Regions from separate parts of the Solibacillus sp. FSL K6-1126 genome, predicted to be linked through region 3. Evidence: riboswitches for the same ligand, from Rfam matches in the RefSeq annotation. Region 3 holds a riboswitch; each other region holds the start of a gene.

Region 1 (6,978 bases), 470 kb from region 3:
AACGTCAGCCCTACTGGTGCTCTCGCATCATCTTTTGTGGAAGTTTCATAAATTGGACCAATTCCCGCATAATCCGCCCCATTTGCAATGGCCATTTCGAGTTGCTCCATCGTATGAATCGATACACCGATGATTTTATTTTTTGCAAGGAATCTAAATTGTTCAATACCGGTGTCTTCCTGCCCTACATGAATACCATCTGCATTTAATGTTAGTGCAAGCTCGACATCATCATTAATAATAAACGGCACTTTATATGTTTGGCATAGCTTTTGGCATTGACGGGCAAACTCTGCATACGCATGGCCTTTTAATGCATTTTTTCCTTTTTCTCGCAGTTGGAACATCGTAATACCTGCCTGTAAAGCTTCTTCCAAAACAAGCAATGGTTCGCGTTTACAATTGGCCGTTCCCATCACAAAATATTTATTCAAATCAAAGGACATGGACATCGCACATCCCCCGCTGTTCATGATAGGCGAAATGATTTGTCGGACCAAACCCATGACCAATATTAAGCGGATGACGGATTGCAAGCTGCACATATTTTTTTGCTTCTATTATGGCTGCCTCTATCGATCTGCCTTTTGCCATTTCCGCGGTAATCGCTGCAGAAAATGTACATCCTGTACCGTGAGTATGTTTCGTATCCACCCGCTCGGTTTTCATTTTAAATGGTTGCACCCCGCGAATGAAAACCGTATCTGTCGCATGCTTACTGTTTAAGTGACCACCCTTAATGACAACACATTTCAGCCCCAGACTTAATAAATCATGCGCCGCTGATGCGATATCCTTTTCCGTTTGTATTTTATAGCCTGTCAGGATTTCCGCTTCCGGTATATTCGGGGTACAAACGGTTGCGAGCGGCAATAACTTTTCTTTAAGAGCTGTTGTTGCCTGCTGCTCTAGCAAACTGGCACCGCCTTTTGCAATCATGACCGGATCAACGATAAGCGGAATATCCGTATTTTTTAGTAAAGTCACAATGGCTTCGATAATTTCAGCACTAAACAGCATCCCTGTCTTAATTGCTTTTACGTCGAAATCTTGAAGTACTGCCTTTAGCTGAGCTTGAACGAAATCAGCCGTTGTCGGAAAAATTCCATGCACTCCTTCAGTATTTTGTGCGGTTAATGCGGTGATTACTGATGTACCAAATACACGGAGTTCCTGAAACGTTTTTAAATCGGCTTGAATCCCGGCACCGCCACCGCTATCCGATCCTGCTATCGTACATGTAATCATTTTCGTCCCTCCGCTAAATTTTCTAGTTCATTCAAGAAATTTGTGTGGAAATTTCCTATAGTTGCAACAGAATTGGCACTTGCCTGTTTATATTCATTTAGTAGCGTCAGTAAGTCATCAAACGGTTCTTTACTGTTTGCAAGCGCCGCTGCACAAAAGGCACTAAGCAAGCAGCCACTCCCCGTCATTTTTGTCACCTTTTCATGACCACCCTCTACAAATTCCACTCTTATCCCATCAGTAATAACATCTTGTTCTCCTGTTACGATCACAATACATTGATAGTTATTAGCCAACTTTTTGGCAGTCACTGCAACATCGATATCTCCTTTGCCACTATCCACACCTTTAGACGCCCAATTCACTCCCGCCAGAGCCGCCATTTCTCCAATATTGCAACGGATTACATTAATCTTTAAAAGGTCGAGCAATTGTTGTGCTGTCTCCGCTCGAAACTTCGTTGCCCCTACACCTACTGGATCAAGGACAACCGGAGTATTATGCATGTTTGCGCTAAGTCCTGCTTTCTTCATCGACTCTATTGTCCGTTCATTCAAAGTGCCCATATTTAAAAGCAAAGCATTGGCCTGGGCAGCCATTTCACCCACTTCTTCTATTGCATCCGCCATTACTGGTGAAGCTCCTACCGCCAGCAAGCCATTCGCTGTAAAATTTGCGACAACATAGTTGGTAATACAATGAACTAATGGTTGTTTATTATAAATTGCTTGCAGACTCATTTACATACACTCCTTGTTCCCAGCTTTGCTTCGTCCAAGGCATTTCCCAAAACATCCATTCGTAATAACAGCTTTTCTTAAAATGCTCCTGTAGTACTTTAAGCTTTGCAGGTTGTTCTTTCGCATATCGATCTAGCATCGATTTTTGTACTTCAATATTTTGAAGCATCTCCTCGGAAGCATATAATGCAATCCACTGTTCATAAAGAGGTATATTGGGGCATGCATCTTTTAATCTTTGCCCAATTTCCTGATACAGCCATGGGCATGGCAGGATTGCCGCAAATGCTTCTGCTACATCTCCGTTATGCACTGCATTGTACATATGGCTCACATAGTTATAGGCTGCTGGTGCTGGTTCGAATTGTTCCAAATCATCCGCTGTCACACCTAATTCTTTAAACGTTGTACGGTGCAACTCAAGCTCGGCATCATGGATAAACTTTGCTGTTTGTAGAAAATATTGAACATCATCATCCGTTGTCGCTTTTGCAGCTGCAAGAGCTAATACTTTCGTATAATGTTTTAAATAATACGCATCCTGCAACATATAAAACTTAAACTTCTCCAGCGGTAGACTCCCATCTGCAATCCCTTGTACAAAAGGATGATAAAAGCTAGCCTCCCAATAAAAATCCGTTTCTTTTCTTACCTTTTCACAAAACCCCATTGTTACTCCTCCTTTTTGTTGGCGGAAGCACAAAAAGGACGTCTCAACATATAGAGAGACGTCCCCAAAAAGTGTACGTACCACTTTTCATTGCTCCCTACGTCCGTATTAACGGCCAGGTTCCAAGGGTCAGGTTTTAACCTTCTCAACACTGCTGTGTCCCCCCGCAAATCAAATGCTTGTGTATTTGCAAAAGAAAGACTCCACGTAAAATATACGCGGAGCCAAAGTAAGTACATATGTATAGCTTGTACTTTGCTCCCTACGTCCGTATTAACGGTCAGGTTCTAAGGGTCAGGTTTTAACCTTCTCAACACTGCTGTGTCCCCCCGCAAATGCATTTAATTACCCAGAGTGTAACAAATTAATTCGAACCGGGCAAGTGAATTCACAAAATTACGAAATTAATAGTTCAATAACAAATTCACAAAATAGCGCATCGTTAGTAAAAGTTTTGTTACTAATGATGCGCTGACATCTATTGTAGATGGGTTACTGCAGATCTTTTACCAGTCAGTTCATGAAAAGCCTGAGCATATTCCTCGGCCAGTTTATCGACATATTGTTTTGTGGAAGTAATCTCTTTAATCGCGCCAATTCCTTGCCCGCTGCCCCAAATATCTTTCCAGGCTTTTGCGGTATTATCGTTAAAGTTCATTGCTGAAGGATCACTTTCTTTTAAATTACTCGGGTCCATCCCCGCGTTCATGATAGAACCTTTCAAATAATTCCCGTGGATTCCTGTAAATAAATTGCTGTATACAATATCTTCTGCAGTACTATCAACAATCATCTGTTTATATTCTTGACGAGCAAACGCTTCTTCGGTCGCGATGAATGGTGAACCGATATAGCCAAAATCAGCCCCCATCGCCTGTGCAGCCAATACCGAATGTCCTCGCGCGATTGATCCTGATAAAGCTAATGGACCGTCAAACCATTCACGGATTTCCTGTACGAGCGCAAATGGGCTTTGCTGACCTGCATGGCCACCTGCACCTGTTGCTACAGCAATGATGCCGTCTGCACCTTTTTGAATCGCTTTTTTTGCAAAATGATTGTTAATGACATCATGGAAAACGATGCCACCATAACTATGTGCTGCCTCAAATACTTCTTCACGTGCCCCAAGTGAAGTAATAATAATCGGAACTTTATATTTCACACAGAGCTCCATATCCTGTTCCAGACGTTCATTTGTTTTATGAACAATCTGATTAATGGCAAATGGCGCTGCCGGCTGATCCGGATTTTTGGCATTATAGCTGGCCAACTCCTCTGTAATTTCAGCTAACCATTCATCCAACTGGCTTGCCGGTCTTGCATTTAACGCAGGCATTGACCCGACTATTCCTGCCTTACATTGTTCAATGACCAATTTCGGATTGCTAATAATAAACAATGGTGCCCCGATTACTGGGATACGTAAGTTTTGTAAAATTTCCGGAATATTCCCCATCTATAATCCCCCTTTTATTCAGCTACTACTAATACTTCATCAGCTTCAATAAAATCTCCTTCTTAATTTAGATGACAATCAAAAAGTCAGATGTTTTTTCATCTGACTTTCTTTCCTTTTGCTATTTCTTCACTACATTAAAATTAGCCCCGATGAGCTGCCAATTTTGCGGGAATGGCAGACCGAGCTTCCAATAGCCGACTCCGCGCAAATTTAATCGCTTTACTAAATCGAACTTCGCCTGAATCGAACGTGCATCTTCAAACCAGACAATATGTGAACGCCCTTGCTCATCATAGTAGTTAAAGTAGGGTGCCTGTGCTGTATAGTCAAATTGGATTGCTGCGTTGTAGCGTTTGGCCACTTCAATTGCACGTTGCGGGCTTATCGCTTCTGCGTAATCTCCTCCTTGTACAAAAGGTAATGTCCAATCGTAACCATACAAATTTTGCCCAAGTAAAATTTTATTTGCAGGAATTTCTGTTAATGCATATTGTACTACTTGTTCGACTTGCGGCAGCGGAGAAACGGCCATTGGAGGTCCCGCAGAATAGCCCCACTCATATGTCATCAACATAACAAAATCCACTATTTCGCCATGCGCCTTATAGTCATGGCCCATAAACCATTCTCCCGGCTGATCGGCTCTCGTTTTTGGAGCCAATGCGGTAGAAACGGTATATCCTTCCGCATGCATACGTTCTACAGCTCTTCGGAGGAAATTATTATAAGCTTCCCGCTGATCGCGTGCAATCCGTTCAAAATCAAAATGGATATCTGAAATATTTCCGATACGCTTTGCTTCAGCTATGATATTGTCCAGCAGTAAATTTTGAACTGCAACACTTTGGAAAATATCACGTGCTAGCTCAGCACTAAACTGATAATCCTCGAGATTAGTGATTGCCATTGCTATTCCTGTATTATTTTGTTCAGCAATTTCCGGTAATGGGTTAATTGTAGGCGCTTTTAATGAACCATCCCGTCTTGCTTCAAAACTGAAAATAGCTAAATACGTTAAATAAGGACTTGCCTCCCGAACTTGGTCGAGCAGCGCATCACTTATTTCATCGCCTCTTGGTTCTACATATGCCAAAATTTCTGCGGACCTTTTAGTTGGTTCCGGTATATACAATGAGGTGCCAATCATCAGCAACGCATCTGGATTCAAGCCATTTGCTTGTGCGAGCGTTAAATAATTCACCTGAAAACGTTGACCAATTGACCATAAACTATCCCCTGGCTGTACAATATAATACTGCCCTTTCAATGGAACGACCAATGCTTGCCCGACCACTAACCGGGCCGGCTCCGGAATTTGGTTGGCTTCCACTAAACTCTGCACTGTTGTTCCATAAGCCTGTGCGATTGCCCACAATGATTCTCCCGGTTGTACTACATGAATTTGAATTGTCCGTCCTCCTTTTCCTATGTACTAATTTATGAACTATATACCGTATTAATGCGGAAAGATAGGTTAGAAATATATAAGTAACCATGACAAAAAACAATATTCTACATTTTCATTCATTCATATGCGCAACCAGGTTGACTGTTTCATACTATAGTAGTGAGGTGAAAAAATGCCAAGAGTAAAATACCGGGATTCCGATGTGGATTTGATGGCACGAATGATGCGGGCTGAGGCTGAAGGTGAAGGAAAACAAGGGATGCTGTATGTCGGAAATGTAATTGTGAACCGAGCTGTTGCTTCATGCCTGGATTTTAATGATGTGAGAACAATCGAGCAGGTTATTTTCCAAGTACAGGGCAATAACTATTCGTTTGAGGCGGTACAAAAAGGAAACATGTTTTATCAGAGGGCTAGAGAGACTGAAAGAAGATTAGCAAGACAGACGCTGGATTATTGGCGAGACCATCCGGCGAAATATGCACTTTGGTATTTTAACCCATCCGGCCCATGTCCTCCTACTTGGTACGATCAACCATTTACAGGTCAATTTAAACAGCATTGTTTCTATGAGCCTATAGCGGGAACATGTGAAAGTGTTTATATGGGCTAGATTTACCTATTGCCCAGCTATATAAGAAAAAGCCTTGTACATTCTATGTAGCGAGGCTTTTTCATTTTTCTTTATCCGTTACTTTTTACTTTTTATTGGATTGCTGGTTTTTATCATGGTTTGTTTTATTATTTTTATTTTTTAATTTCGAATCGAACTCTTCGGCAAATTCCGCTGTATTATCTTCCGGATTCCGATTGTGACTTGTTGTATTTCGGTGTAATTCTTTATAGGTAGAAAAAGGATTATGTGTTCGCGTATTCATCGTTTCTTTACTGTTTTTGCTCATTTCATCACCTCCTACTGGCTTAATGTGCTCAGGATAGGAGGTTTTATGCTTTTTTCAGGCTTCCTCAATTTTTGTAATGAAAAAAAATTGTAAAGCCATATTAAGAAGGAACCAATATTGAAAGGAGCATTTAAATGGGCAGAGATGATAGTAAAAGTAAAGGAACGAATAAACAATCATTACCGCAAACACCGAAAAACATGAAAATTGCACCAAACAAAGTAAAGGAAGAAATTGCGAATGAACTAACCGAGCTCCATCAGCAAGCAAAAAAAGGAAAAAGAAAAATGTATTGATATGTAAATGGCCTTCATTCCAGTATGTACTGGAATGAAGGCCTGATTTACTTCAAGACAAAGGTTAGAACTGTCTCGCCTTCGCATTAATTCTCAAAATCTGGTTATGCAGAGTTACCTCTGTTTCCCCTTTGATTTGAGACTTTTGATGCTTTTCGCTCGCCCAGTTTTGGTGGATCTTCTTAGATTTTGGATCTGTGAAACCCTTCTTATCCATTCGTTCCGCCTCCCTATGTTTAAAAGTGAATCAAT
Region 2 (6,978 bases), 330 kb from region 3:
AAGAAAAACAATATGAACAATATGCCACAACGAAGTTTCCAGATAAGAAAATTGTAGTTTTATCTTGTATGGATACACGTTTAGTAGAATTACTACCTAAAGCTATGAACTTGCGCAATGGGGATGTCAAAGTTGTAAAAAGTGCAGGGGCAATCGTAAATCACCCATTCGGCGGGATTATGCGCAGTTTACTTGTAGCCGTTTATGAATTACAGGCAGATGAAGTATATATTATCGGCCACTATGACTGTGGAATGAGTGCAGTTGATCCGAACGTAATGATCGGCCATATGCTTGAACGCGGGGTTAAACAGGAAACGATTGATGTCATCAATTATGCCCGTTTTGATTTAAAAGAATGGTTACGCGGTTTTGGGGATGTTAAAACAAGTGTATTAAAAAGTGTGGACTTAGTCAGAACACATCCATTAATGCCAAAAGGCGTTCCAGTACATGGTCTTATCATCGATCCTGCAACAGGAAAACTTGATTTAGTAACAGACGGCACAGTTGAACAAAAATAGATAATAAGTAATTAGCGACAGCACTCAATATAATGAGCACTGCCGCTATTTTTTATAATGTGGCCCCTTTATATTCCCGCTGTAAAATGGCGTACATATAATGATCCACCCATTTTCCGTTTATATACAATAGCTCTCGTAATAATCCTTCTCTTGTAAAGCCCGACTTTTCCAATACACGAATAGAAGCAGAATTTTGCGGGGCGACATATGCCTCAATCCGGTGAATATTTAAAGTAATAAAAGCGAATTCCATTATTAGACGTACTGCTTCAGTGACAATTCCTCTACCTGTAAACTTCTCATCCATCGAATAGCCGATAAAACCGCTTGAATAAGGTAAACGTTTAATTGAATAGAGAGAAATATGCCCGATTAACTGACCTGTTGCATTATAAAAAATGCCGAATGAAAACTCCCTGTTCGACTGCAGCAAATGTATGCTTTCTAAAATTTTATTGTACTGTACTTGTTCTGTATAAAATTCATCGTGATGTAATGGCTCAAATTCGGACCAATACATTTTATTGTCATTTAATAATTTTGCCAATCCTTTCGCATCCGACGGGGTAAACGTACGAAGCGAACATTGTTGCCCAATAAGTTGAACCATTGGACCCTCCTTCTTGTGAAATAGCTTGAATAAGCTTTTCATTGAACCACCTACATTTCATTTCAAAGCTTGCTACCGTTTTTTCAACTTTTTCTTTTTTGATTTTACAGGCTTTGGTATTATATCTATAAATTCCGATTTTTCTTTATGTGCAGTTGTTTTATTACCGCTTTCGAAAATGTTCGTGAGCTTTAATCCGCGCTTTGTAACTTCTTTTTCTATATGGGTAACTACTTCTTTAAGTACTTGAACACGTGCATAGTTTTTGTCGTTCCCCGGAATTAAGTGCCAAGGAGCGTTTTCCGAATCAGTTTTTTCAAACATTTCATCGGCTGCCTCACAATATAAATTAAATTTATCACGGTTCCGCCAATCTTCAGCCGTCAATTTCCATGATTTATATGGATCAGCTGCTCTTTCATTAAAACGTTTAAGCTGTTCATCCGAATCGATATGAATCCAAAACTTTATCATTATATAATCTTCATCTGTCAATTGCTTCTCAAAACTATTTATTTCTTCATAAGCACGCTTCCATTCTGCTTCTTCAGCAAAACCCTCTATACGCTCCACCAGCACCCGACCATACCAAGAGCGATCAAAAATCGCAATCTGGCCATGCTGCGGCAACTTTCTCCAAAAGCGTTGCATATAATGATAGCGCATCTCATGGGGCTGTGGGGCAGAAATTGGCCATACCATTAACCCACGCGGATCGATACGCTCTGTTAAACGCTTAATCGCTCCCCCTTTTCCTGCTGCATCCATTCCTTCAAATGCAATAATAAGGCCAATTTTATTATTAAATAAAAATTGCTGGGCATTTAGCATTTCATATTGCAAAGCTTTCAATTGCTTCTTATAGATTTCCTTCTCCAGTTTTTGCGATAAATCCACATCTTGTAGCTTTTTCAAATAGTGCTGCCTCCCCTATTCCATTTATTATGTATATTTTACTCGAAAGTGTATGGAATTGGTAATTGTTGCGGTTATTTATTTGAATCATTTGATTATTTTATGTTGGCATCCTGTTTTAATAGAACAAAAAAACGCGGGCGCACTTATATATGCACCCACGGTTATAATTTAGTCTTCCAATGTTGTTAAAATAATTGGTTTATCTTTTGTTACAATAATCGAGTGTTCGATCTGGGCAACTAATGATTTATCCGGTGTAATAAATGTCCAGCCGTCACCTGATTCTACGATATGCTCAGCCTTCGCCGAAATGAACGGCTCTACCGCCAACACCATGCCTTCTTTCATGATTGTCGTATCCCAAGCATCGTAATAGTTCAATACATGGTTTGGTTCTTCGTGTAATGATTTACCTAAGCCGTGTCCTGTTAAGTTCATAATTACCGTCAACCCGTGATCACGTGCTTCACGCTCTACTGCTTTACCGATCTGATTTAATTTCGAACCTGCTTTAACCTTTGTCATCGCACGGTCAAATGCTGATTTTGCTACAGAGCAAAGTTTTTCTTTATCTTCATAACCTTCACCAACAACAAAAGAAATACCTGTATCTGCAAAGTATCCGTTTAAAGAGCCCGAAACATCAATGTTTACGATATCGCCGTCCTGAATAACCTTGTTCCCTGGAATGCCATGTGCAACTTCGTGATTTACTGAAATGCATGTATATCCCGGAAAATCGTATTCGCCTTTAGGACCAGAAACCGCGCCTGCTTCCGCAAACATACGGCCTGCAATTTCATCTAATTCTTTCGTTGTCACGCCAGGTACTGTCGCAGCTTTCATTGCCTCGCGAATTTCAGCACAAATGCGTCCAATTTTTTTAAACGCTTCTATTTCTTCTTGTGTAGTAACAATCATGTGTAACTTCCTTCCTCTTAAACAATGTCTACCCTTAACTATAGCATACTTAATATCGGTTGTAATTGTTCAAGGATTTTAAAATTATTTGGATTTATGATCAAATTAATACGACATTGTACAATAGAAATTAGAAAAAGCTTGCAACGGGAAAATAATCCCTTACTGCAAGCTTTGAGTTTTCAATTCATTATGGTGTTTGTGCTTTTTGGAGTAAACGGGGTGCAGATGTGAATAATATAACTGCAATAACCGCTGTAATTATTGTTGCAGGTACCATATAAGTACTGTTATAAATTATTGAGTAGATCCACACATTATCATCGCCTGCGTACTCTTTAAAGAACACGACACCTGCGAGCAAGTGCGAAACAAATCTTAAAGCTCCGCCTATTAGAGCTCCTATTACGATATAAATTGCCATTTTTAGTTTATTGAGTGATTGTGTTGCCTGTAATAATGGCTTTCTTACAATTGCCGCTAACCCTACTACTGTAAATGCAAGACCGTAATCTAAAATCGCCTGAAGCCAGTGTACTATGTAAGCGCCGAACATCATTTGCATAACGCCGATCAGCAAGCCAGTTGCAAGTCCTGCTGTTAGTCCCCAACGAATGGCCATTAACATAATCGGTACCATAACAAAGCTGATTGACCCGCCCTGTGCCCACATTTTAAAAGATACTTGGTCCAATACAAGTCCGATGGCAGCAAATATCGCTATCTCCACCATCATCAATAATTTTTTTCTGTCCATAACAATTCCCCTTTCTTTTCTCCGATGTAACAAAAGTGAAGAGGGATAGAATGGAACTTTTACTTCTTCTAGATATTTAGAAAAAGCAAAAAACGATAATCAGGACAAAAGCCTGACTATCGTTTGAACAGTCGGATTCTATCCACATCCCTACGCAAGTGCTAACTTACAGGTTCAAAGAGTCAGTGCAATCCCGTGCACAATCTCAGCCGACTTTCTCGGCACCCCTTGTGGTACATCTAAATTTTTATTGTTTGAACATGCTCATTGTAACGAATATTTCTACAACTTTCAACAGCTATTATTTTGAAACGTACTAGAATTACATATAATAGATACGAAGGAGTGATAAATGATGGATCAATCGAAAGGTTTAAGTGCACTAAGCTATTTGAGCTTTTATTTTGCACCGTTTATTTTACCGGTAATTATATTTATCGTTACGAAAGATGAAGCCGTTAAAGGCCATTCTAAAAAAGCTTTTATTTCTCAACTTATTCCAATACTGTTAGGGATTTTGTACATGATTTACTTTTTCACTTCCGTTCTTTCCTGGAATAACACTTTGACAGTGAGCGTGCAGGATTTCTTTATTAGTTCACATTTTATCGGATTTATTCTTTTAGTCCTTATTACGTTTATTCTGGCGATTTGGAATCTAGTCCAAGCGATTAAAGTTTTACGTTAATGTTTATGATAGCTCCTTCTTTGGGTATATTTTTTATACGAAATGTATTCGTTAAGGAGTGTATATCATGAAATTAAATAAACTCATTAAAACCGCAATTAAATATGGACCGATCGTGTACCCGATCATTAAAAAAATGATGGATAAAAAATCTGCACCCCAACCAGCAACTACACGACGAACGCCAAAACGTTAACGCAGAAAAACACATTTCGCACTAAAACTCGTGTGAAATGTGTTTTTTGTTGTCTTTTATTTAATAATAATTTCGGTTTTACTGTAGCCTTCTTTAAGCTTTTGGACTTGTAAAATGGCAGGCATTGCTGCTTTTAATTCGGCCACATGGGAGATGACGCCGATTAAGCGGCCTGTTTGCTGAAGATCGATCAAAATATCGATTGCCCGTCTTAACGCCTCCTCATCCAATGTACCGAAGCCTTCATCGATAAACATCGTATCGATATGCACACTTCCTTGAACACTTTGAATAACATCGGCCATTCCTAATGCTAATGAAAGTGAGGCATTGAATTTTTCACCGCCGGACAATGTTTTTACATCCCGCGTTTGTCCTGTATGGCTGTCATATACATCGATACTGAGCCCGCTCTGTGCATTTCCTTCTTTACGACCTGTCGATTTTAGGAAGTATTGACCATTTGATAGGACACGTAAACGTTCATTTGCCGCATGGGTTACTTTTTCCAAATAACCAATTTGCACAAACCGCTCAAATGAAATTTTCGAATCGTTTTGTCCGCGGATTAAATTATAAACATGCTCCACCTGCATCAGTTTCGCTTTATAGCTTTCGATCTGCTGTGCAGATTGGTCAAGTTTTTCGAGGGTTTCCTCACATTGCTCCACATAGGACTGGGTTAATGTAATTTTAGAATACTGTGCCTCGATTTGCTCATTCAGCTCATGAATCTGTTGCTCACTTGCCGTTAAATCAGCCCGTTCTTTTCCTTCGAGCAAAGGTTCTTCCTCGGCAATTTGAACAGATAATGTATGAACATTTTGCTTGTAAGCTTCAACTTCATCCTGAATTTGCTGCTGAACATTTAATGGCAGTAACGCATTCTTATATGTTTCCAAGTCAAAACTTTCTTGCTGCAATGCTGTATCAAACGCTTTTTGCGCTGAAAGAGTCTCCTGCTGTTTTTCTGTTACAAGGTTTTGTGCATGTAGATGGTTCACTTCACAAGATTTTTCATCTAATTGGATTTTTTGCATTGCCTCCAGTGCACTTTGAATTGCACTTTTTAAATGGCGGTGTTTTTGCTGCTGGCTGGCCAATTCTTGTGTTACTTCATCCAATGTAGAAAACTGAGGCAATAATGACTGCTCACTTTGCTCAAGCTTCCCTTTTTCTTGTGCATATTGTTTATCGATATCGACTACATATTGCTGCCCTTTTTCAATACGGCCTTGCAGCACTTCTTTACTTTCAATAAGCTGTGCCATCGTTTTCTTTTCAGTGATGAGCTGTGCCTGCTGCTGCTTTTGCTTTGTCAATTGCTCAGTCAGTTCGGCCAATTGCTGTTCATAATAATGTAGTTGTGAAAGCTCAACGTTCAGTAACTCTAGAGCACTTCTTTTCTGTTCCAATGCTGCCTTTTCTACATCCAATTTCGAGTTGACCTGGTAAAAGCTTTGCATAGCACGGTCGCCTTCTTGACGAAGATGTTCCAGTGCATTTTCATCAATGGTAAACGCTTCGCTATTATGAATGGCTGGATGCTCCGTGCTCCCACATACAGGACATGCTTCCCCATGATGTAATGAAGCCGCTAGAAACGCTGCCTGATTGCTGCGTATTTGCTGCTCCATATTTTGCAGCTTCTGTTGCGCTCCATCGGCAATTTGTTTCTTATCAGCAAGCTGTTTCACTAAAGTTTCTATATTCATTTGTATTGCAGCCACTTCTTTTGCCATTTCAATTTTTCGTGTTAATACAGCCTGTGCTTCATACGTTTCATGGTACGTCACTGTCGCATCTTCCAGCTCATTTATAATAGCCTGCTGCTGTTGGTGTTTTTCTTTTAAAGAAGCTGCTTCCTTTTGGAGCTTATCAAATAATTGCTTTGCGTTTTTCTGGTTTTCTGAAAGCTTTGCCACCTTTTCCCGCTGCGTATTAATCGATTGATAAATCGGGACAAGCTGTTCAAGCTGTGAAATTGATTTCGTAAATTCATCCAACAGTGGCTCATGCTGCTTTTGCTCCTGATAGTGATTTGTCGCCTGCAGAAGTTGTACCTGTGCACGTTCATAGTCAGCCTTTGCTTTCTGTAAGGAAACTTCCGCTTGTTCAAGCTGCCGTTTTACCTTCTCATATTCACGTTCTAAAGGTTCTATTTGATTAGCCTTTTTTGCAAGTACAAGTTTCTGTTGTTCTGCTTGTATTTTATCCTTTTGCTGCAGCAATTCATCGAGCCGGGCTTTCCTGATTAAAAACTTTTCAATTCGCTCATTTAACAGCCTTTGCTCATTTAATGATTTAACTAACGTTTGTAAATGCGTTTTTGAGGCTGCATATTGTCCTTTTAATGCAGCA
Region 3 (6,978 bases):
TGTAATTAAAGGCCGGGAAAGTAGAAAGTTCCGGCTTAAAAGTAGAAAGGACTGACGCAAAAGTAGAACTCTGCGTCATGAATATAGAACGAGGACTGGTGAAAGTGGAACAAAACGGCTCTAAAGTAGAAGGCTTCGGGATAAGTAGAAGATACAAGCTTGAAAGTTGAACAGTTCGCTCCGAAAGTAGAACTTAGTACCTTATTGTAGAAAGTAAATTGAGAAAAGCGTAACAAAGCAGTCGCTCTTTTGAAGTAAGCTGCATAATTTCCCCAAAAACAAGTACCAATTTCTAATTGTTTCATATGATTTATATGAAAGGGGGAGAAGGTTATCGTCTATACGGAAACGATTGATCTTCAGGGTCATTTATTTACTGCGGTAACGGTTCAATTACCTAAAACAACATTGCTGACAATTTCGAATGAGCATGGCTACATTATGTGCGGTGCACTCGATGTTGGTCTGTTAAATGAAAAGTTGTCCGATCGCAAAATCATTGCGGGTCGTGCAGTAGGTGTTCGAACGATCGATGACTTACTTAAAGCGCCACTAGAATCCGTGACATACGAAGCAAGAGCGTACGGTATTGAAGAAGGTATGATTGGCGAAGAAGCATTATTAAAAATGATTTAGTTACATTGTAAGCTCTCAGGTGATGAGTTCCACCCCAAAAAAAGTTCCATGCAAAAAACCGCTCTTTCAATTTCTTGAAAAAGCGGTCTATCTATTTTTATTGACGTGATTACGTACAATTAGATTGCTTTATTATAATAGGAAGCTTTTGACCCTTTACTTCTTTTCACGGCTAGAAGCTCTTCTAATTTTTGAATATATTCACGGTCTGCCGATATTCTTGTAAGGCTTGTTAATAAATATGGTCTTAATCCGGAATTGATTTTTTGGCAACGCGCAAGATTGATCAAATACTTGGCCATCTTAAATGACTTTAAGTGCGTATGTCCATTTTTAAATTCCTTCTTCGTATTGACGACCATAAATTCCTGCTTGCGCCCTTTATAAAAAGGAATAATAATAAACTCATCTTTTTTGAAAATTTGATTCATATTATCCTCATCCTTTTCGAATATATTCAAAAACGACCTTTCACATACGGAGAAATAGTGATCACCCCGTTTCTCTTAATGCCCCTCCCGCCTCTCCTTTTTATTGGCCTTACTTTTCCTTACCCTATTTACCGGTTACTTTATTCCAAGTTTCATTCAAAAAGCACTTTTTTAGTTATTATTAACAATTCGAATACGTTTTTACATTTAGTTAATATAGGATATTACGGAGGGAATGCAAATGACAGGACAATTGCTTGCATTTCACTGAATTTTCTGTAAAATTAAATCAAGTTCTATTCATTCCCCGAATGTTTTGGTCGCACATAACATTTTCAGCGGATTGGATAGGGCTTTTCTTTATGATTTCTTTACTTACTCAATAAAACAAAATAGTTCCGCTTATTTGGTACTTTACTGGTAAAACAAATGGAATAGACTGAAAAACTCCATTTATTTCTATGGAATACCGAATTCATAAAAAAGGCGACATTAAAAGTTCCTGTCACTTTAAATGTAGCCCGTTTACGTAATTTTATTTTACGAATTTCATGTCTTGAAGATTTTTCTACTTGGCTACTAAAAGCGCTGCCGCTTCCTCCAACGTCACCATATTTGTAATCATCGAACATGCTGCATCTAGAATCGGGAATGCTAGTGCAGCACCCGAACCTTCTCCAAGTCTCATATTCATATGCAGCATTGGCTCTAATCCTAGAAGCTCAGCTGCAATTTTTGCACCCGGCTCTTCCGATAAATGTGACGGAATCAAATACGCTTTCACATTCGGATTTAACTTAGAGGCGATTAATGCGGAAACCGTTGAAATGTACCCGTCAACAACGACCGGTACACGATTTGCTGCAGCTGCAAGGAAGATTCCGGCCATCCCGCAAATTTCCAGTCCGCCTACTTTTGCTACAACATCAATCGGATCTTCGGCGTTTGGCTCGTTCAAGGTAATCGCTTTTCGAATGACTTCGGCTTTATATTCGATACCGCCAGCTCCGACACCAGCTCCAAAGCCCGTTACTGCCAGCGGATCACAGCCGTGAAGCACTGAAAGCACCGCAGCACTCGGTGTCGTATTCCCGATACCCATTTCCCCGGTACCAATGAGATTGATACCATTTTGGATCGCTTCTGTTGCGACTTCAATTCCTACTTCAATCGCTTGAATCGCTTCTTCTCGGGTCATTGCTGGACCTTTCGCCATATTGTCTGTCCCGTATTTGACCTTTTTAATGATTACCCCAGCATCTTGAGGTAAATCTTCTTTTACACCGATATCTACCGGAATGACTTGTGCATTCGAAATTTTCGCAATCGTACACATCCCTGTCGTCCCTTTCGGAAATGATAATGTTTGGAAAACCGTTGTACTTTGCGGATTTGGCGTTACGCCCTCCTCATACACCCCGTGATCCGCAGCCATGACGATCACCGCTTTATTATCGATTCTAGGCGCAAGGTCACCCGTAATTGTGGCGATTTGCAGAGCTAGTGATTCGAGCTTCCCTAGGCTTTGTGGTGGTTTGGCTAAAGAGTCTATGTACGTACGTGCTTTTTCTTCCATTTTTCGGTCGATTCCTTGAATCTGATCAATTGTTTGCTGTAATAATTGCATGTTTCGTTTCCCCTATCTAAATGTATTTTTGACAATAAAAATAGCCTGCAGTTTATTCGATAACAAATAAACTACAGACATATCCAGTGTCTATAAATAGTAAGCATACTTAGGCAGGTCTCCTGGCTCAGATTCACAATTTCATAGCCCCTTCCCAGAATGTAAATCCAGTGGGTTTTGCTATGCAACTCCTCTATACAGTGTTGGGATTACGCTAAAGCTTTTCACTTTATTCCCTATTCTCCCTTAACGGGCACCTAATGCTTGATGAATTTAACATTACTTTATGACGAATGGCTTTTTTCGTCAAGGATGATTTTCAATAAGCAGGAATTAAAACGCTTTCTGATTCAGAATTCCTTAAATATAAAAAAAGTCCACCTCCTGAAAATGTTGACTCATCAGAAATAATAATACGTTCGGGTTTTGTTTCTTTAATATTCTTAACGTCGAGAAATGCAGAGGTTGGTAATGTGCATGCGAAATGAGTACGATATCAATATCCGGTAAGGTAATTCATCTAATAAATACTTTTCTGAATTTTCCCTTTTATCTCAATGAAGTTTCATGTATACTAATATAAAATTGAATAGAAATAACTAGGGGAGTCCAATAAGTTGGGCTGAGAATGAAACACGTTGAAGTTTCTTGACTCTTGGGACCTGATCTGGATCATACCAGCGTGGGGAAGTTAGCATCGTATTATAGTAATACTACTTCTGTATACATATTAGCCGGGTCCGACCATTTATTGGACACCGGCTTTTTTATGTACTTCATAAGCTTTTTTAAGCTCCTCACTGTTGTGCTCTATCTCTTGTCCTTATATTCAAAAAAGGAGAGATTTATTATGTCAATGTCACCATCTTCATTAAACGAACAAAGTATTTCCATTATGTCTAACTTTTCAGGTAGCAATAAAGTATATGTAACAGGCTCTAGACCTGACATTAAGGTTCCAATGCGTGAAATCGTGTTAAGCCCGACAACTGGTACGTTTGGAGAAGAGGAAAATCCTCCAGTACGTGTGTATGACACCAGCGGACCTTATACAGACCCTGATTATTCTGTCGATATTACAAAAGGTCTCCCTGCCCTTCGCAGTACATGGATTCAAGAACGTGGCGATGTGGAGGAATATGATGGTCGTGAAATTAAGCCTGAGGATAATGGTTATAAAGATAAAAACGATCCTCGTACTAATCATAACGTGTTTCCTGGTTTAAAGCGGAAACCGTTACGGGCTAAAAAAGGGAAAAATATTACACAACTTCATTATGCACGAAAAGGAATTATCACGCCTGAAATGGAATTTATCGCAATTAGAGAAAATATGAAACCTGAATTCGTACGGGATGAAGTTGCAAAGGGTCGAGCGATTATTCCTTCTAATATCAACCATCCAGAATCAGAGCCCATGATAATAGGTCGTAACTTTCATGTAAAAATTAACGCGAATATTGGCAATTCTGCTGTTTCATCTTCCATCGAAGAAGAGGTTGAAAAAATGACATGGGCAACACGTTGGGGTGCTGATAATATTATGGACCTATCAACAGGTAAAAACATTCACACAACACGGGAATGGATTATTCGAAATTCGGCTGTTCCTGTCGGTACCGTACCTATTTATCAAGCACTAGAAAAAGTAAATGGTGTTGCTGAAGACCTAACATGGGAGGTTTACCGTGATACATTGATTGAACAAGCCGAACAAGGGGTGGATTACTTCACCATTCATGCTGGTGTTCTTTTACGGTATGTTCCGTTAACAGCAAAACGTTTAACAGGTATTGTATCCCGAGGTGGATCTATTATGGCGCAATGGTGTCTTCACCACCATAAAGAAAATTTTTTATATACTCACTTTGAAGAAATCTGTGAAATCATGAAAACTTATGATGTTTCATTCTCTTTAGGGGATGGCTTACGTCCTGGTTCCATTGCAGATGCCAATGATGAAGCTCAATTTGCGGAATTAGAAACTCTTGGAGAACTAACAAAAATTGCTTGGGAGCATGATGTACAGGTTATGGTTGAAGGACCGGGACACGTGCCAATGCACCTTATAAAAGAAAACATGGACAAACAACTGGAAGTTTGTAAGGAAGCTCCTTTCTATACTTTAGGCCCTCTTACAACTGATATAGCTCCTGGCTATGATCACATTACATCTGCTATTGGAGCTGCAATGATTGGTTGGTATGGGACAGCGATGCTTTGTTATGTAACGCCAAAAGAACATTTAGGTTTACCGAATAGAGATGATGTTCGTGTAGGGGTTGTCACTTATAAAATTGCTGCACATGCTGCTGATTTGGCAAAAGGGCATCCAGGAGCACATAAAAGAGATGATGCCTTATCAAAAGCTCGTTTTGAATTCCGTTGGAGAGATCAGTTTAATTTATCTTTAGATCCTGAACGTGCAATCGAATATCATGATGAAACTTTACCTGCTGAAGGTGCAAAGACAGCACATTTCTGTTCTATGTGTGGACCTAAATTTTGCAGTATGAGAATCTCTCAAGATATTCGTAATTTTGCAAAAGAAAAAGAACTTGATACGAAGGAAGCTATTGAAATAGGTATGAAAGAAAAAGCTGAACAGTTTAAGCAATCTGGTGGTAACATATATCAGTAACTTTCTTAAGGGGGCATTAGGATGAAGGTCGGAAAAATTGAAGAGGAAATTAATCAGCTCAAAACTCACCTTGCTGTTTTGGAGAAAAGTTTAAAAGAAATCCAGCAAAATTGTGATCATCATTTTAAAGGAAATCAATATCATGAAAAATGTATCAAGTGTAATAAAGTAAATGTTTTATATTATTAGTAAATAAAAAGTGTCATAAGAAATAAGAGATTCCATAAAAACCTTGCCTTAATTATTTTGTTAAGGCAAGGTTTTTTAACTTTAACAAGTAAAGATAGTTTAGAGGGTGAATTTTGTCGTGCCATCTCCTTCTGGAAATGCTGGATCAATCTTTTCATTGAGGGCCATTTCTTCCTTTTCAATTTCGTTTTGCCTGCCTCAACATACAAAACACGGCAATAATCCTTTTTCCGAATATGAAAATCACAAATTTGAATTCTGCTGTTCTGCGCTGATGATAATCTTTCAAAGCGTTTAACAAACCACCAATTACATTCGAAAGGTCTCCCCGATCGCTAACGATTTTAATTGTTCATTTTCTAAATTCGCATCTTGCCAATGAAAATGCAGCCGGTCTATCGCTTCCTTTGGCGTCTCATCTGCCAGCATATACGCACCGTAATGCATCGGGATGAATACTTTTGCTCCGACATCACAAAACGCCTGGATTGCTTCTTCCGGTGTCACGTGGGATGCATGCATAAACCATTCCGGATCATATGCACCGATTGGCATTAGCGCTGTATGTATGTTGAAGCGTTCGCCAATATCTTTGAATCCCGGAAAATACCCGCTGTCTCCAGCGTAATAAATGCTTTGCGCATCTGACGCCGTTTGCAGTACAAATCCGCCCCAATGCGATGTATTCGTATCCCAAAGCATGCGTCTTGTCCAATGCTGAGCGGGAACGAAATGAATTTCAAGCGGTCCTGCCTCATGCTTTTCGTACCATGAAAGTTCGATAAAATGGTGCAGCTTGTGACGCTTCATTAAATAACCGAGCCCTTCTGGAATGATCAATAGGAGATTGGGATTTCGTTTTTTCAGCTTTTTTAGCGTCGGTATGTTCAGGTGATCATAATGTGCGTGCGATATAAGTACGATATCAATTTCTGGCAGCTCATCTAACCGTAATCCCGGCTCGGTTAACCGTTTCGCCACACCCATCCAAAATGCCCAAACCGGGTCTGTTAAGATATTGAGCCCTTCTTTTTGGACTAAAAAGGTTGAGTGGCCAATCCACGTAACAGACTGCTCCGTACGGTTATTTTTTAGAAACGCAATCTGCTTTTCTTCACACTGCGGTACTTCATAATCGACGACTTTCTTTTGCTTTGACCGCTGCCACTTCAGCACATCTTTAAATGTCCCGAGCCGATCATTTTGATCTAAATTGGAAAAGCGTTTTCTCATCGCAGCACTCTCCTACTTCTTAAAAGCTTAATTATATAAATTTCTACTATGATCAACCTGCTTTGGTTTCATTAATATCCTTGCATAAAGGTAAACCAAAAAACTCACCCATGTCCCGAGGCCAGTAAAGTTGTTTGAAACTGGAATCGTTGAAGCGATATTTAAAATGCTCACAATATTTAATGTGTAAAATACTAGAATTCCAAATAACGAAGCTGTCA

What was found. A riboswitch is a leader RNA that binds a small molecule or an ion and turns the genes downstream of it on or off. The one in region 3 is predicted to bind thiamine pyrophosphate.
Region 1: it holds a riboswitch for thiamine pyrophosphate, as region 3 does, so the genes downstream of both, tenA (thiaminase II) here and thiC (phosphomethylpyrimidine synthase ThiC) in region 3, are expected to answer to the same signal.
Region 2: it holds a riboswitch for thiamine pyrophosphate, as region 3 does, so the genes downstream of both, thiT (energy-coupled thiamine transporter ThiT) here and thiC (phosphomethylpyrimidine synthase ThiC) in region 3, are expected to answer to the same signal.

The regions. Positions count from the first base shown of each region.
Region 1 is NZ_JBBOPD010000001.1:2,891,720-2,898,697, forward strand. It holds gene thiE (thiamine phosphate synthase) at 1-452, opposite strand, end outside; gene thiD (bifunctional hydroxymethylpyrimidine kinase/phosphomethylpyrimidine kinase) at 436-1,248, opposite strand; gene thiM (hydroxyethylthiazole kinase) at 1,245-1,988, opposite strand; gene tenA (thiaminase II) at 1,966-2,658, opposite strand; TPP riboswitch at 2,736-2,834, opposite strand; TPP riboswitch at 2,901-2,999, opposite strand; gene MHH44_RS14370 (NAD(P)H-dependent flavin oxidoreductase) at 3,137-4,117, opposite strand; gene MHH44_RS14375 (glycoside hydrolase family 18 protein) at 4,239-5,495, opposite strand; gene MHH44_RS14380 (cell wall hydrolase) at 5,701-6,141, shown strand; gene MHH44_RS14385 (hypothetical protein) at 6,227-6,430, opposite strand; gene MHH44_RS14390 (hypothetical protein) at 6,565-6,726, shown strand; gene MHH44_RS14395 (YpzG family protein) at 6,791-6,943, opposite strand.
Region 2 is NZ_JBBOPD010000001.1:3,691,933-3,698,910, forward strand. It holds gene MHH44_RS18470 (beta-class carbonic anhydrase) at 1-524, shown strand, start outside; gene MHH44_RS18475 (GNAT family N-acetyltransferase) at 577-1,137, opposite strand; gene MHH44_RS18480 (polyphosphate kinase 2 family protein) at 1,210-2,052, opposite strand; gene map (type I methionyl aminopeptidase) at 2,224-2,976, opposite strand; gene thiT (energy-coupled thiamine transporter ThiT) at 3,167-3,733, opposite strand; TPP riboswitch at 3,864-3,972, opposite strand; gene MHH44_RS18495 (DUF4870 domain-containing protein) at 4,089-4,421, shown strand; gene MHH44_RS18500 (hypothetical protein) at 4,489-4,617, shown strand; gene MHH44_RS18505 (SMC family ATPase) at 4,674-6,978, opposite strand, start outside.
Region 3 is NZ_JBBOPD010000001.1:3,363,902-3,370,879, forward strand. It holds gene MHH44_RS16750 (YunC family protein) at 334-636, shown strand; gene MHH44_RS16755 (hypothetical protein) at 756-1,067, opposite strand; gene cobT (nicotinate-nucleotide--dimethylbenzimidazole phosphoribosyltransferase) at 1,636-2,694, opposite strand; cobalamin riboswitch at 2,790-2,970, opposite strand; TPP riboswitch at 3,286-3,400, shown strand; gene thiC (phosphomethylpyrimidine synthase ThiC) at 3,551-5,335, shown strand; gene MHH44_RS16770 (serine protease) at 5,357-5,524, shown strand; gene MHH44_RS16775 (MBL fold metallo-hydrolase) at 5,834-6,757, opposite strand; gene MHH44_RS16780 (4-aminobutyrate aminotransferase) at 6,785-6,978, opposite strand, start outside.